2 linked regions of the Variovorax paradoxus genome follow. The protein of the gene in region 1 interacts with the protein of each later gene in a pairwise test. Links are inferred from orthologs where the notes say so. Each region holds a gene or a part of one and is shown on either strand. Other genes may lie near its edges. The genes, in order: NWF24_RS23135 and lpdA.

Region 1 (8,144 bases):
ACGTAGAAATAGCCGTTCTGCGCCAGCCACAGGCAGATCGACTCGTCGACCACCGTCTTCATGTTGGCGGGCACCACCGGCAGGCGGAAGCTGCGTTCGCCCAGCACCACGCTGGTGTCGCACTCGGAGCGGCTCTCCACGCGGCACTTGCGCGGGAGCAGAAGGATGTTGTCGTAATCGAAAATTTGCATGACCAGGCTCCTGAAAGGAATCGTTGAAAGAAACGAATGAGCGCTTGGTCCGGCCGGCTTTCGCGGTGCGTTCTGCAAGGAAAACGCCCACAAAAAACCGGGCGCAAGAAACTTGGGCCCGGTGATTGATTTTACGCGGTCTCGCAAAGGCAGGTCTTCCGGTTCTTCATATAACCCGCATACGCCGTGGTTTCTACAATCGCATGATGTTGTTTAACGATCCTGCGGCTGACGCCCACCCTCCAGCGCTGCCGCTGCTCCAGAACCTGAACGCGGAGCAACTCGCCGCGGTCACGCTGCCAGAGGGCAACGCGCTGATCCTGGCCGGCGCCGGTTCCGGCAAGACGCGCGTGCTCACCACCCGCATCGCCTGGCTGCTGCAGACGGGCCAGGTCTCCGCCGGCGGCATCCTCGCCGTGACCTTCACCAACAAGGCCGCGAAAGAAATGATGACGCGGCTGACGGCGATGCTGCCCGTCAATGTGCGCGGCATGTGGATCGGCACCTTCCACGGCCTGTGCAACCGCCTGCTGCGCGCGCACTGGAAGCTGGCCAACCTGCCGTCGACCTTCCAGATCCTCGACACGCAAGACCAGCTCTCGGCCATCAAGCGTCTGATGAAGCAGTTCAACGTCGACGACGAGCGCTTCCCGGCCAAGCAGACGCAATGGTTCATCGCCGGCGCCAAGGAAGACGGCCTGCGCCCCGGCGACGTCGAAGTTCGCAGCGACGACGACCGGAAGAAGGTCGAGCTCTATCGCCTCTACGAAGAGCAGTGCCAGCGCGAAGGCGTGGTCGACTTCGGCGAGCTCATGCTGCGCAGCTACGAACTGCTGCGCGACAACGACCCGGTGCGCGAGCACTACCAGCGGCGCTTCCGCCACATCCTGATCGACGAGTTCCAGGACACCAACCGCCTGCAGTACGCGTGGATCAAGATGCTCACGGGCAACACCGTCGCCGGCCAGTTCACGCCGAGCGAGAGCAGCAGCGTCATCGCCGTGGGCGACGACGACCAGAGCATCTACGCCTTCCGCGGTGCACGCGTGGGCAACATGACCGACTTCGTGCGCGAGTTCGACGTGCGCCACCAGATAAAGCTGGAGCAGAACTACCGCAGCTACAGCAACATCCTCGACTCGGCCAACGAGCTCATCAGCCACAACAAGAAGCGCCTGGGCAAGAACCTGCGCACCGACCAGGGGCCGGGCGAACCGGTGCGCGTGTACGAATCGCCCACCGATCTCGCCGAAGCCCAGTGGATGGTCGAGGAAATGCGCCAGCTCGCGCGCGACGGCTACGAGCGCAAGGAAATGGCCGTGCTCTACCGCAGCAACGCGCAGAGCCGGGTGATCGAAACGGCGCTCTTCAATGCCTCGGTGCCGTACCGCGTGTACGGCGGCCTGCGCTTCTTCGAGCGCGCCGAAATCAAGCACGCGCTGGCCTACCTGCGCCTGCTGGAGAACAAGGACGACGACACCAGCTTCCTGCGCGTCGTCAATTTCCCGCCGCGCGGCATCGGTGCGCGCACGCTCGAAACCCTGCAGGACGCGGCGCGCGCGGCCGGGCGCTCGCTGCACGATGCGGTGAGCGTCGTCGGCGGCAAGGCCGGCGCCAACCTCACGGGCTTCGTAGCCAAGATCGACGTGCTGCGCGAGCAGACCCAGGGCGTGAGCCTGCGAGAGATCATCGAGCTGGTGCTCGACCACAGCGGCCTCGTCGAGCACTACAAGGCCGATCGCGAAGGCGCCGACCGCCTCGAGAACTTGGACGAACTGGTGAATGCGGCCGAGAGCTTCGTCACGCAGGAAGGCTTCGGCCGCGACGCCGTGGCGTTGCCGGTCGACGAGCTGCGCCAGTCGCCCGCGAGCCAGGGTATCGACCCGAGCCGTCCGGTGCTCGACGAGCCGCTCGCGCCCGACGCCGAAACCGGCGAAACGCTGAGCCCGCTGGCCGCCTTTCTCACGCACGCCGCGCTCGAATCGGGCGACAACCAGGCGCAGGCTGGGCAAGACGCGGTGCAGTTGATGACCGTGCATGCCGCCAAGGGCCTGGAGTTCGACTGCGTATTCATCACCGGCATGGAAGAGGGCCTGTTCCCGCACGAGAACTCGATGAGCGATTTCGAGAGCCTCGAGGAAGAACGCCGCCTGATGTACGTGGCGATCACGCGCGCCCGCAAGCGCCTGTACCTGAGCCATTCGCAGACGCGCATGCTGCACGGCCAGACTCGCTACAACGTCAAGAGCCGCTTCTTCGACGAGCTGCCCGAAGGCGCGCTGAAGTGGCTCACACCCAAGAACCAGGGCTTCACGCCATCGGCCTTCGGCTATGGCGGGGGCTATGCGAGCACGCGCGGTGGTGGGGGCGGCTACAGCGGTGGTGGCTATGGCGGCGGCAGCAGCAGCCGCGACAAGGACACCTTTGCCAGCCCACCCGTGCCGCCGCAGAAGACAGCGCCTTCACACGGCCTGCGCTCGGGCATGCAGGTGTTCCACAACAAGTTCGGCGAAGGCACGGTGACCGCGCTCGAAGGCACGGGCGACGACGCACGCGCACAGGTCAAGTTCGCGCGACATGGCGTGAAGTGGCTGGCGCTGTCGGTGGCCAAGCTCACGCCGATCTGAGCTTGGAGGGGCGCCGCCGGCCGCGGCGGCGCTCAGTCCGGATTGAAGGTGTCGCGGAAGGTGAACCAGTTCGACGCCTGCGCCATGGCGGCGAGCGTCAGCACCGTGCCGACCATCAGGATGTTGCCGATGGCCATTGCACCGGTGTCCGAACCCAGCGAGCCCACGCCGATCACGATGGTGCCGACCAGCGCCGCCGCCAGGAGGCCGAGCACCAGCACGCCGCACCACGCGAGCCAGTACAGCGCATAGGCGCCGAAATTCCGGAACATCGCCACCAGGCTGAAGAAAATGCTCTTCACCGGCTCCACCCGGTGCCAGTGAACCAGCGCGGGGGCATGCCACATCGCCGCGACCAGCGGCAGCGCGAGGCACATCTGAAGCAGATTCGCCATCTGGAAGCGGCTGCTTTCCAGCACTTCCTTCGTCGGGGTTTCGCCCAGCAGGTAGCTGCGCATGAACTGGCCGCCGTCGACCAGCGCGGTCAGGAACACGGTCAGGAAGCAATACACCGCCGAGATCACGCCAAGTACAGCCAGCGCGCGCCATTCCGTTCGCATGGCACGCGCCACCGACAGGAACATGAGTGCGCCGGTCGGTTTTTTCACGCCGACCGCGTCTCCTGGAAGATCGGTGTTGGTCGCCGAGGCGTCGGCCACCGACGCCGCGACCATGAAGCCCAGCGTGGAGAACGGCAGCAGCACGAACGGAATGAATCTGCCGATCAGCGGCAGCTGCGAGATGCTCGTGATCAGCGCCATGAACATCAGGAACAGCGAGACAAAGGCCAGCGGCTGTCGCCAGAAGTTCTTGAGTCCGAGGCGGACCCATTCGACGCCGGTTCGCGCCGGCACGAGGTTGAGTTTCATGTGTAGAGATCAGGCAGCCAGCAGCGGCTCGAGGGCCTGTGCCATGGCATGCGGGTGGGTGGCGCGGTCGCGCAGCACGCGTTCGAAGTGCGTGGGGTCATGGGGCTTGAGCATGCTCGCCTCGCGCGGCAGATGGAAGTCCCAGAGCCGGGAAATCCAGAAGCGCAGCGCCGCGGCGCGCAGCATCGCGGGCAGCAGGGCGCGCTCGGCGGCGTTCAGCGGTCGCACGGTTTCGTAGGCCGACAGCAGCGAGTCGGCGCGTTCGGCGTCGTGCCGGCCGGTCGGCAGGTCGATGGCCCAGTCGTTCAGGCACACGGCCAGGTCGAACAGCCAGGTGTCGGTGCCGGCGAAGTAGAAGTCGAACACGCCGGTCAGGCGCGGCGCAGCGCCGGCCTCGCCGCCGGTCGCGAACATCACGTTGTCGCGGAACATGTCTGCATGCACCGGGCCACGCGGCAGCGCCGCATAGGCCGACGACTCGGCGACGTGGTTCTGGTAGGCCAGTTCGGCACGCAGCAGGGCGGCTTGCGATTCCTCGATGTACGGCAGCACCACCGGCACCGTCTCGTTCCACCAGTGCAGGCCGCGCAGGTTTGGCTGGATGCGGGGGTAGTCGCGCCCCGCGAGGTGCATGCGTGCCAGCATCGCGCCCAGTTCGGCGCAATGCGCCGTGCCGGGGGCCAGTTCGCTGTGGCCCGAGAGCTTCTGCACCACCGCAGCAGGCTTGCCGGCCACGATGTGCAGCAGGTCGCACGCGGCCTCGGCGGGCACGGGGGGCTGGTTCTTCCTGGGTTTCTCGGCGGCGGCGGGCTCGGCTGCCGCCACGGGCGCGGGCACAGGCAGGCCGGCAGCCGCCAGGTGCTTCATCAGACAAAGGTAGTAAGGGAGCTGCTCGGCACTCAGGCGTTCGAACAGCGTCAACACGAATTCGCCGGACTCGGTGGTCGCGAAGTAGTTGGTGTTTTCGATGCCGCCCTCGATGCCGCGCAGCTCGCGCAGCGGGCCCAGGCCCAGGCGTTGGACGAGCGCGTCTGCCTCGCCGAAACTGACTTCGGTGAAAACTGCCATTGCGGTACTCAGCGCCGCGTTGCCGCTGCAAAAACCAGGACGAAAGAACGCACGGTCAGAACTTCATCACGTTCCAGACGCGGGGGCCGTTGGCGCCCGTTTCCGACGAGCCCTGGCGTCCCGTGTACGCATCGGCGGGCAGCACTTCGTAGCCCGGCACGTTGGCCTTGGGCGTGACGTTGATGCTCTGCGTGCGGCCGCCGTAGCGGACTTCGTCGACCGAGGCGCCGCTGTCCTCGGTATGGATGTTCTCGACCTTCTGGTTGCGTCGGCCTTCGGCTTTGTCCTGCTCCTGATTTGGTAGCGATGCGGCCGGGGCCGCCGCGGGGGCGGCTGCGGGCTGCTGCGCCTGTACGGCGGCAAAGGGGGCTGCGAAAGCCAGCGCCAGCAGGATGCGGCGGGCGACCAGGAGTGTGGAGCTAGGCATGCCTTGATTGTAGGCTCGCCCCCGGTTCCGGGGCGTCGGTTGACACCGCGTGCCGTCGTGGCTTCGGACGCCGTCGCGGGCACGGCAAAATGGCCCGATGACCGACAAGAAAACGCTGCTGCTCGTCGATGGCTCGAGCTACCTCTACCGCGCCTTCCACGCAATGCCCGATCTGCGGGCCGTGCCCGGCGATCCCAAGAGCCCGGCGACCGGCGCCATCCGGGGAATGATCAACATGATGACCGCGCTGCGCCGCGAGGTGCGCGCCGATTACGCAGCCTGCATCTTCGACGCGCCCGGCAAGACCTTCCGCGACGACTGGTACCCCGAATACAAGGCCAACCGCTCGCCGATGCCCGACGACCTTCGCAGCCAGATCGACCCCATCCACGAAGTGGTGAAGCTGCTCGGCTGGCCCGTGCTCAGCGTGCCCGACGTGGAAGCCGATGACGTCATCGGCACGCTCGCCAAGGTCGCTGCTGCCCAAGGCGTCGAGGTGATCGTGTCCAGCGGCGACAAGGACCTGAGCCAGCTGGTCGACGAGCACATCACCATCATCGACACGATGAACGGCAAGAGGCGCGACGTGGCAGGCGTGACGTCCGAGTTCGGCGTGCCGCCGAACCTGATGATCGACTATCAGACGCTGGTGGGCGATACGGTCGACAACGTGCCCGGCGTCCCGAAGGTCGGCCCCAAGACCGCTGCCAAATGGCTGCTCGAATACGGCTCGCTCGATGCATTGATCGAACGCGCCGCCGAAGTGAAGGGCGCCGCGGGCGAAAACCTGCGCCAGGCCATCGACAAGCTGCCGCTGAGCAAGCGCCTCGTCACCATCCGTACCGACTGCGACCTCGACGGCCACGTCACCGGCCTGCCGTCGCTCGAAGGCCTGCCCGTCGGCGCGCCGCAGACCGCCGAGCTGAAACCCTTCTACGAGAAGTTCGGCTTCAAGAGCCTGGTCAAGTCGCTCGAAGCGCAGGAAGTGCCGCCCGAGCTGATCGAAGAGAACATCAAGAAGAAGGCTGCCTCCAAGGCCGACAGCGACCAGGGCGGCCTGTTCGACGAACCCTCCGAGCTCGAGGCGCAGGAGGCCGCCGCGCCCGCGAGCAATCTCAAGTACGACACGATCACGACCTGGGCGCAGTTCGACGCCTGGCTCGCAAAGCTCGAAACCGCCGAACTCGCGGCCATCGATACCGAGACCACCTCGCTCGACGAGATGGTCGCGCAGATCGTCGGCGTGAGCTTCAGCGTCACGCCCGGCGAAGCGGCCTACATCCCGCTTACGCACAACTACCCCGATGCGCCCGAGCAGTTGCCCATCGACGAGGTACTCGCGAAGCTCAAGCCCTGGCTGGAGAACGGTGCCAAGAAAAAGCTCGGCCAGCACATCAAGTACGACCGCCACGTGTTCGCCAACCACGGCATCGAGGTGCAGGGCTACGCGCACGACACCATGCTGCAGAGCTACGTGCTCGAAGTGCACAAGCCACACGGTCTTTCCAGCCTGGCCGAGCGCCATCTGGGACGCAGCGGCATCTCGTACGAAGACCTGTGCGGCAAGGGTGCGCACCAGATCCCGTTCAGCCAGGTCGACATCGCCAAGGCGGCGGAGTATTCGTGCGAGGACAGCGACCAGACGCTCGACGTGCACAACACGCTGTGGCCGCGCCTCGAAGCCGACGAAAAACTGCGCTTCGTCTACCAGCTCGAGATGGATTCGAGCGAGGCGCTTTACCGCGTCGAGCGCAACGGCGTGCTGATCGATGCCCCTACGCTTGCCACGCAAAGCCACGAACTCGGCAAGCGCATCATGGAACTGGAGCAGGAGGCCTACGACATCGCCGGCCAGCCCTTCAACCTCGGTTCGCCCAAGCAGATCGGCGAGATTTTCTTCACCAAGCTGGGCCTGCCCGTGGTCAAGAAGACGCCGAGCGGCGCGCCCAGCACCGACGAAGAGGTGCTCGAGAAGCTGGCCGAAGACTATCCGCTGCCGGCCAAGATCCTCGAACACCGCGGCCTGTCGAAGCTCAAGGGCACCTACACCGACAAGCTCGGCCAGCTCGCCAACCCACGCACCGGCCGCGTGCACACGCACTACGCGCAGGCAGTGGCCGTCACCGGCCGCCTCAGCAGCAACGACCCCAACCTGCAGAACATTCCGATCCGAACGCCCGAAGGCCGCCGCGTGCGCGAGGCCTTCGTGGCACCGGCGGGCAGCGTGATCGCCAGCGCCGACTACTCGCAGATCGAGCTGCGCATCATGGCCCACATCAGCGGCGACGAGTCGCTGCTGCGCGCCTTCACTGACGGCATCGACGTGCACCGCGCCACCGCCGCCGAGGTGTTCGGCTCCACGCCCGACCAGGTGTCGAGCGAGCAGCGCCGCTATGCCAAGGTCATCAACTTCGGCCTGATCTACGGCATGAGCAGCTTCGGCCTTGCGCGCAACCTCGGCATCGAGACCAAGGCCGCAGCCTCGTACATCGAGCGCTACTTTGCGCGCTACCCGGGCGTGAAGGCCTACATGGACGAGACCAAGGCGCAGGCCAAGGAGCAGGGCTACGTGGAGACCGTGTTCGGCCGGCGCCTCTACCTGCCCGAGATCAATTCGCCCAACGGCCCGCGCCGCGGCGGCGCCGAGCGCGCGGCCATCAATGCGCCGATGCAAGGCACGGCCGCCGACCTGATCAAGCTCAGCATGGTCAAGGTACAGAACGTGCTTGACGAGGAGAAGCGCGGCACCAAGATGATCATGCAGGTGCACGACGAACTGGTGTTCGAAGTGCCCGAGGCCGAGATCGAATGGGTGCGCACCGAAGTCCCTCGTCTCATGGCCGGTGTGGCCGCGCTGAAGGTGCCGCTGCTGGCCGAGATCGGTGTCGGTCCCAACTGGGACAAGGCGCATTGATGAATAAAAAGACGAGACAAACAACCGAGAAGAACGCACGAACATGAC
Region 2 (8,036 bases), 920 kb from region 1 along the record:
CACGGTGCTGCTCGTCAAGACCGTCAAGGGCTTCGGCATGGGCAAGATCGGCGAGGGCAAGAACACGGTCCACCAGACCAAGAAGCTGAGCGACGACGACATCAAGGCCTTCCGCGACCGCTTCAACATCCCGATTCCCGACAGCCAGATTGCCGAGCTGCCGTTCTACAAGCCGGCCGACGACACGCCGGAAATGCGTTACCTGCACGAGCGCCGCAAGGCCCTGGGCGGTTACCTGCCGCACCGCCGCGTCAAGGCCGACGAGAGCTTCACGGTGCCGTCGCTCGACACCTTCAAGGCGGTGATGGAGCCCACAGCCGAGGGCCGCGAGATCTCGACCACGCAGGCCTACGTGCGCTTCCTCACGCAATTGCTGCGCGACAAGGCGCTGGGCCCGCGCGTGGTGCCCATTCTTGTGGACGAGGCGCGCACCTTCGGCATGGAAGGCCTGTTCCGCCAGATCGGCATCTACAACCCGCACGGTCAGCAGTACACCCCGGTCGATAAAGACCAGGTCATGTACTACAAGGAAGACAAGGCCGGCCAGATCCTGCAGGAAGGCATCAACGAAGCCGGCGGCATGTCGAGCTGGATCGCGGCAGCCACGTCGTACAGCACGAACAACCGCATCATGGTGCCGTTCTACGTGTACTACTCGATGTTCGGCTTCCAGCGCATCGGCGACCTGGCCTGGGCGGCCGGCGACATGCAGGCGCGCGGCTTCCTGCTCGGCGGCACCTCGGGGCGCACCACGCTGAACGGCGAAGGCCTGCAGCACGAAGACGGTCACAGCCACATCCTGGCCAACACCATCCCGAACTGCGTGAGCTACGACCCGACCTTCGCGCACGAAGTCGGCGTCATCCTGCACCATGGCCTCAAGCGCATGGTCGAGAAGCAGGACAACGTCTACTACTACCTGACGCTGCTCAACGAGAACTACGCGATGCCTGGCCTGCAGCCCGGCACCGAAGAGCAGATCATCAAGGGCATGTACCTGTCGAAGCAGGGTCCCGCGCTCAAGGCCAAGGCACCCACGGTGCAACTGCTGGGCAGCGGCACCATCCTGCGCGAAAGCTTCGCTGCGCAAGAGCTGCTCGAAAAGGACTGGGGCGTGTCGGCTTCCGTGTGGAGCTGCCCGAGCTTCAACGAGCTCACCCGCGATGGCCAGGACGCCGACCGCTGGAACCTGCTGCACCCCGACCAGACGCCGCGCGTGCCCTTCGTGGCCGAGCAGCTCGGCGCCTCGGCCGGCCCGGTGGTCGCATCGACCGACTACATGAAGGCCTATGCCGAGCAGATCCGCCCCTTCATCCCGAAGGGCCGCACCTACAAGGTGCTCGGCACCGACGGCTTCGGCCGAAGCGACTTCCGCAACAAGCTGCGCGAGCACTTCGAGATCAACCGCCACTACATCGTGGTGGCCGCGCTCAAGGCGCTGAGCGAAGATGGCACCGTGCCGGTGGCCAAGGTGGTGGAAGCGATCAAGAAGTACGGCATCAATGTCGACAAGGTCAACCCGCTTTACGCTTGAACATCAACAACCAACGAACGAACGGCGCCTTACGGCGGGAGACAACGATATGGCAGCAGTGGAAGTGAAGGTGCCGGACATCGGCGATTTCGATGAAGTCGCGGTGATCGAGGTGCTCGTGAAGGTGGGCGACACGGTCAAGGCCGAGCAGTCGCTCATCACAGTCGAATCGGACAAGGCATCGATGGAAATCCCGTCGTCCACGGCCGGTGTGGTCAAGGAACTGAAGGTCGAAGTCGGCAGCAAGGTGAAAGAGGGCTCGGTGGTGCTCGTGCTCGAGGCCGAGGGAGCGGGTGCTGCAGCAGCGCCGGCCCCTGCGCCTGCAGCGGCTCCCGCAGCCGCCGCGCCTGCGCCGGCCGCCGCAGCTCCTGCTGCCGCCCCGGCAGCCTCGGGTCCGGTCGAGATCAAGGTGCCGGACATCGGCGATTTCAAGGACGTCGCCGTCATTGAAGTGCTCGTGAAGCCGGGCGACGCGATCAAGGTCGAGCAGTCGCTGATCACGGTGGAGTCGGACAAAGCCTCGATGGAGATTCCGTCGTCGGCTGCCGGCGTGCTCAAGGAACTCAAGGTCAAGGTCGGCGACACGGTCAACATCGGTGACCTGATTGCCGTGCTCGAAGGTACTGCGGGCGCTGCTGCCCCGGCGCCTGCACAGGCTGCGGCCGCCGCCCCGGCAACCGCAACTGCCAGCGCACCGGCCGCCGCCGCATCGGCGCCTGCTGCAGCCGCCCCGGCCCACCAGCCGACGGTCGCGCCCAGCGCCGGCCTGCCGCACGCCTCGCCCTCGGTGCGCAAGTTCGCCCGCGAACTCGGTGTGCCGCTCGAAGAGGTCAAGGGCTCCGGTCCCAAGGGCCGCATCACGCAGGAAGACGTCCAGAGCTTCACCAAGGCCGTGATGAGCGGCCAGGCCAGCACCAAGGCCTCGGCGGCCAAGGCGCCGGCAGGGGGCGGCGCCGACGGCGCGGCGCTGGGCCTGATCCCGTGGCCCAAGGTCGACTTCACCAAGTTCGGCACTGTCGAGCGCAAGGACCTGTCGCGCATCAAGAAGCTCAGCGGCGCGAACCTGCATCGCAACTGGGTGATGATTCCGCACGTCACCAACAACGACGAAGCCGACATCACCGAGCTCGAAGCCTTCCGCGTCTCCACCAACAAGGAGAACGAGAAGTCGGGCGTCAAGGTCACGATGCTGGCCTTCGTGATCAAGGCGGTGGTCTCGGCGCTGAAGAAGTTCCCCGACTTCAACGCCAGCCTCGACGGCGATCAACTGGTCTACAAGCAGTACTTCCACATCGGCTTCGCGGCCGACACGCCCAACGGGCTCGTGGTGCCTGTGCTCAAGGATGCCGACAAGAAGGGCATCCTGCAGATCAGCGCCGAGATGGGCGAACTCGCCAAGAAGGCGCGCGACGGCAAGCTCGGCTCGGCCGACATGCAGGGCGGCTGCTTCTCGATCAGCTCGCTCGGCGGCATCGGTGGCACGCACTTCACGCCCATCATCAACGCTCCTGAAGTGGCCATCCTCGGCCTCTCCAAGGGCCAGATGAAGCCGGTGTGGGACGGCAAGCAGTTCGTGCCGCGTCTCACGCTGCCGCTGTCGCTGTCGTACGACCACCGCGTGATCGACGGCGCCCTGGCTGCGCGTTTCAACGCCTACCTGGGCCAGGTGCTCGCGGACTACCGTCGAATCCTGCTATGACCACCGTAGTGGCCGTCCGCAAAGGCGGCCAGGTCACGATGGCAGCCGATTCTCTGGTGACCTTCGGCGACACGCGGCTTTCGCACCGCGCCGAAGCCAACCAGAAGATCTTCACCGTCGAGGACGCGGCGGGGCAGAGCCTGTTCGCCGTGGCCGGCGCCGCCGCGCACTTCTTGGTGCTGCAGCACGCGCTGGCCGCGCAGGAGCGCGAGAAACTGCTGTTCGGCAGCAAGCACGAGATCTTCCGCACCTTCACGATGCTGCATCCGGTGCTGAAGGACACGTTCTTCATGCAGACCAAGGAAGACGAGCACGAGCCCTACGAGTCGAGCCAGTTCACGATGCTGATGGCCAACCAGAGCGGCATCTACGGCATCTACAGCTACCGCGAGGTGTTCGAGTTCAAGGAGTTCTGGGCCATTGGCTCGGGACGCAGCTTTGCACTCGGCGCCATGCACGCGGCCTATGACATCAAGTCGCGCAACTCGCGCGACGTGGCGGAGGCAGGCATTGCCGCCGCCTGCGAATTCGATCGCAATTCGGCCCCACCGGTCGACGTTCTCACACTCAAACTGAAAGTGTCCAAATGAGCGAACAACAAATCAAGGTGCCCGATATCGGCGACTTCGACGAAGTCGCGGTGATCGAGGTGCTGGTCAATGTCGGAGACACGGTCAAGGCCGAGCAGTCGCTGATCACGGTCGAATCGGACAAGGCCTCGATGGAGATTCCGTCGTCCGCCGCCGGCGTGGTGAAGGCGCTGGCCGTGAAGGTGGGCGACAAGGTCAAGGAAGGCTCGGTCGTGCTGACGCTGGAGGTGAGTGGCGCCGCGGCGCCCGCGCCCGCAGCGGCGGCACCTGCGCCAGCGGCAGCAGCAGCCCCGGCACCCAAGGCGGCCCCCGCCTCGGCGGCCGTGGCCGTGTCGAGCTACGGCGGCAAGGTCGATGTCGAGTGCGACGTGATCGTGCTCGGCGCCGGCCCCGGCGGTTATTCGGCCGCTTTCCGCGCGGCCGACCTCGGCTTGAAGGTGGTGCTGATCGAGCGCTATGCCACCCTCGGCGGCGTGTGCCTGAACGTCGGTTGCATCCCGTCGAAGGCGCTGCTGCACGTGGCTTCCGTCATGGACGAGGTCAAGCACTTCGCCGACCTCGGCGTCAGCTTTGCCGCGCCCACGGTCGACCGCGCCAAGCTGCTCGGCCACAAGAACAAGGTAGTGGGCAAGCTCACCGGCGGCCTCACGGCCATGGCCAAGATGCGCAAGGTGACGGTGCTGCGCGGCGTCGGCAACTTCATCGACCCGTACCACATCGAGGTCGAAGAAACCTCCGGTACCAGCTGGGACACCACGGGCAGCAAGCAGACCGTCAAGTTCCGTAACGCGATCATCGCGGCCGGTTCGCAGTCGGTGAGTCTGCCTTTCATGCCGAAAGACCCGCGCGTGGTCGACTCGACCGGCGCGCTCGAGATGGGCACCGATCCCAAGCGCATGCTGGTGCTGGGCGGCGGCATCATCGGCCTTGAAATGGGCACGGTGTATTCCACGCTGGGCGCGCGCCTGGACGTGGTCGAAATGCTCGACGGCCTCATGCAGGGCGCCGACCGCGACCTCGTGAAGGTCTGGCAGAAGATGAACGCGCCGCGTTTCGACAACATCATGCTCAAGACCAAGACGGTCGGCGCCGAAGCCACGAAGGAGGGCATCAAGGTCACCTTCGAGGGCGAGCAGGCACCGAAGGAGCCGCAGGTGTACGACCTGGTGCTGCAGGCCGTGGGCCGCAGCCCCAACGGCAAGAAGATCAGCGCCGAGAAAGCCGGCGTGGCCGTGAGCGACCGTGGCTTCATTCCGGTCGACATCCAGATGCGCACCAACGTGCCCCACATCTTCGCCATCGGCGACATCGTGGGTCAGCCCATGCTGGCGCACAAGGCGGTGCACGAGGCGCACGTGGCAGCTGAAGTCATTGCCGGCGAGCAGAAGGGCGACAAGGAGCTCTCCAGCGCCGCCTTCAATGCCCGCGTGATCCCGAGCGTGGCCTACACCGACCCTGAAGTGGCGTGGGTGGGCCTCACCGAAGATCAGGCCAAGGCCGAAGGCATCAAGATCAAGAAGGGGCACTTCCCGTGGACGGCCTCGGGCCGTGCCATTGCCAACGGCCGTGACGAAGGCTTCACCAAGCTGCTGTTCGATGCAGAGACGCATCGCATCCTCGGCGGCGGCATCGTCGGCACGCACGCTGGCGACATGATCGGAGAGATCGCGCTGGCCATCGAGATGGGTGCGGACGAGATCGACATCGGCAAGACCATCCATCCGCATCCGACGCTGGGCGAAAGCATCGGCATGGCGGCGGAAGTGGCGCACGGCACCTGTACCGATCTGCCGCCTGCGAAGAAGAGCTGACAAGACAGAACAGAAGGGCGCTGCTGATCGAGCGCCCATGAAAAATCCCGCCGAGGCGGGATTTTTTTCGTTCTGAATTCGGGGGAAGGCTCAGTTGCCGGTATTGGCGACGGCTGCAGCCTTCACTTCATCCGTCGGTCCACCCAACACGCGGCGGGCGCCGTCGAAGCGGCGCTGCCAGTAGCTGCCGTTCATGTCTTCCACGCGAACCTGGGCGCCGGAGCGGGGCGAGTGGATGAACTTGCCTTCGCCGACATAGATGCCGACATGGCTGAAGGCGCGGCGCATGGTGTTGAAGAACACGAGATCGCCAGGCTTGAGCTGGCTGGCGTCGATCTTCTCGGTGGCGGCAGCTTGCTCTTCGGCACGGCGCGGGAGCATGTGGCCGACCGTCTGGTTGTACATGGCGCGAACGAAGCCGCTGCAATCGAAACCCGATTCGGCGGTGTTGCCGCCGCGGCGATAGGGAACGCCCAAGAAACCGATGGCAGTCACCACCAGATCGGAAGTGCGCTCTGTGACGGTCTGGCGAACCTGCTTGAGCTGCCCGATGATGCCTTTGTCGGCCAGCATTCGTGCCAACTCGTCATCGGTCTTTTCCTGTTGAGGGGCCGCATGAACAGCGACGGCAAATAGGAGGGACGCGGGTAGGACGAAAAAACGCATGGCGCGTAGGATATTGATGACGCGCGGTTATGTCAATTTAATCAGAATTAGCGAATGCATCTGTAAGTCATTGATTTACATGAAAAATTTTGATCCGGTCGAAGAAAAAATGTAACGGTGAACGTTTATTGCTCATAAGTGGTTGACCGCGAATGGGCCTTTGGGCTTCGGGTGAACCGGCTGTCAAGCTGGATTCGGTTGCTATTTCTCGCCAAGATCGCCGCAACTACCCGGAAAAGTCATGAACTTGCAGATCCAGCCGTCCTTTTCTCTTGTTTGCCGCTTTGCAGTGGTTGCCGCGCTGGGTCTTTGTGTCAATGCGATGGCACAGATGCGCCCCGAAACGGTGGCTACGGGCCTGGAAAACCCTTGGGGCGTCGCCTTTCTGCCGGGCGGTCGATTCGTGGTGACAGAGCGGCCCGGCCGCCTCCGGCTGATCGGTGCCGACGGAAAGATCGGCGCACCCATCGCAGGTTTGCCTCCCATCGCAGCAGGCGGTCAGGGTGGCTTGCTCGACGTGCTGGCCGATTCGGGCTTCGAGAAGAACCGCACGCTGTACTTTTGCTTTTCCGAACCCGATGCCGGCGGTTCGGCCAACAGCACGGCGCTGGCCCGCGCCAATCTGTCTGCCGACGGCACGAAGCTCGAAGACCTGAAGATCATCTTCAGCCAGCAGCCCAAGGTGGCGAGCCGCAATCACTTCGGCTGCCGCATCGTCGAGGCGCGCGACGGCACGCTGTTTCTTACGCTCGGCGACCGTTTCAGTCGCAAGGAAGATGCGCAGAAGCTCGACAATCACCTTGGCAAGATCGTGCGCATCGGCAAGGACGGCACGGTGCCCAAGGACAACCCCTTCGTCGGCAAGGCGGGTGCCTTGCCCGAGATCTGGAGCTACGGCCACCGCAACGGCCAGGGCGCAGCGCTCGCGCCCGACGGTCGCTTCTGGATGACCGAGCACGGCCCGCAGGGCGGCGACGAAATCAACATCCCGCAGGCCGGCCGCAACTACGGCTGGCCCGTGATCACCTATGGCGAGAACTACGGCGGCGGCAAGATCGGCGACGGCATCACCGCCAAAGACGGCATGGAGCAGCCGCTGCACTACTGGGTGCCGTCGATCGCGCCGTCCGGCATGGCGTTTCTGACCAGCGACCGGTACGGCGCGGGCTGGAAGGGCAACCTGTTCGTGGGTTCGCTCAAGTTTGGCTATCTCGACCGCATCGAATTGAAGGGCGGCAAGGTAGTGGCCGAGCACAAGCTGCTGGCCGAAGGTCGTGCCCGCATCCGCGACGTGAAGCAGGGGCCCGACGGATTGCTCTATGTGTTGACCGACGAGGCCGACGGCAAGCTGCTGCGCCTGCGGCCGAACTGAGGCGCGGCGCTTTCAGCCCGGGCAACCCGGCAGAGGCAGGGTCGGCAGCATGCGGCGCCACAGACGCGTCCACTCGGGCCAGTCGTGGCCACCCTCGGTCGTGAATACGCGCTCGGCCGGCAGCGCTTCCGCGAGCAGTCGGTTGCTGAAGGCAAAGCGGTCGTCGAGGCCGTAGCCCAGGTAGAGCGGCGGCCGGGCGCTCGCCGTGTGCGTGAAGCCCGCGTAGCCGCGCAGCCATTGCCAGAGCTGTGTTTCGTTGGGCGTGCGGGGAGGGCTCTCGGCCGGATCGACCAGCGGGCCGTTCCACCTGGCGAGGCCGCCGGCATTGGCGATGTCGGTGCCGAGCGTGCGCTCGCCGAGGTAG

Evidence for each region.
Region 2: the proteins of NWF24_RS23135 (region 1) and lpdA interact in binary tests that used the Escherichia coli proteins (3 or more experiments, as listed by UniProt). The link is inferred for Variovorax paradoxus from one-to-one orthologs.

The regions. Positions count from the first base shown.
Region 1 is NZ_CP102931.1:4,886,013-4,894,156, reverse strand. The notes cover bases 1-3,107. They hold NWF24_RS23135 (UvrD-helicase domain-containing protein), read left to right. Parts: upstream 1-397; coding sequence 398-2,818; downstream 2,819-3,107. Other genes in these bases: NWF24_RS23130 (BPSS1780 family membrane protein), read right to left, coding at 2,851-3,107; NWF24_RS23140 (GMP reductase), read right to left, coding at 1-191. Also shown: more of NWF24_RS23130, read right to left, coding at 3,108-3,687; NWF24_RS23125 (homoserine kinase), read right to left, coding at 3,697-4,755; NWF24_RS23120 (hypothetical protein), read right to left, coding at 4,811-5,182; polA (DNA polymerase I), read left to right, coding at 5,280-8,096; NWF24_RS23110 (M20/M25/M40 family metallo-hydrolase), read left to right, coding at 8,140-8,144. UniProt on the Escherichia coli protein: A helicase with DNA-dependent ATPase activity. Unwinds DNA duplexes with 3'-5' polarity. Translocates on single-stranded DNA with 3'-5' polarity. Initiates unwinding more efficiently from a nicked substrate than double-stranded DNA.
Region 2 is NZ_CP102931.1:3,968,673-3,976,708, reverse strand. The notes cover bases 3,228-6,226. They hold lpdA (dihydrolipoyl dehydrogenase), read left to right. Parts: upstream 3,228-3,819; coding sequence 3,820-5,634; downstream 5,635-6,226. Other genes in these bases: NWF24_RS18920 (C40 family peptidase), read right to left, coding at 5,725-6,226; NWF24_RS18930 (MFS transporter), read left to right, coding at 3,230-3,823; aceF (dihydrolipoyllysine-residue acetyltransferase), read left to right, coding at 3,228-3,233. Also shown: aceE (pyruvate dehydrogenase (acetyl-transferring), homodimeric type), read left to right, coding at 1-1,534; more of aceF, read left to right, coding at 1,584-3,227; more of NWF24_RS18920, read right to left, coding at 6,227-6,300; NWF24_RS18915 (PQQ-dependent sugar dehydrogenase), read left to right, coding at 6,542-7,672; NWF24_RS18910 (alpha/beta fold hydrolase), read right to left, coding at 7,685-8,036. UniProt on the Escherichia coli protein: Lipoamide dehydrogenase is a component of the glycine cleavage system as well as of the alpha-ketoacid dehydrogenase complexes.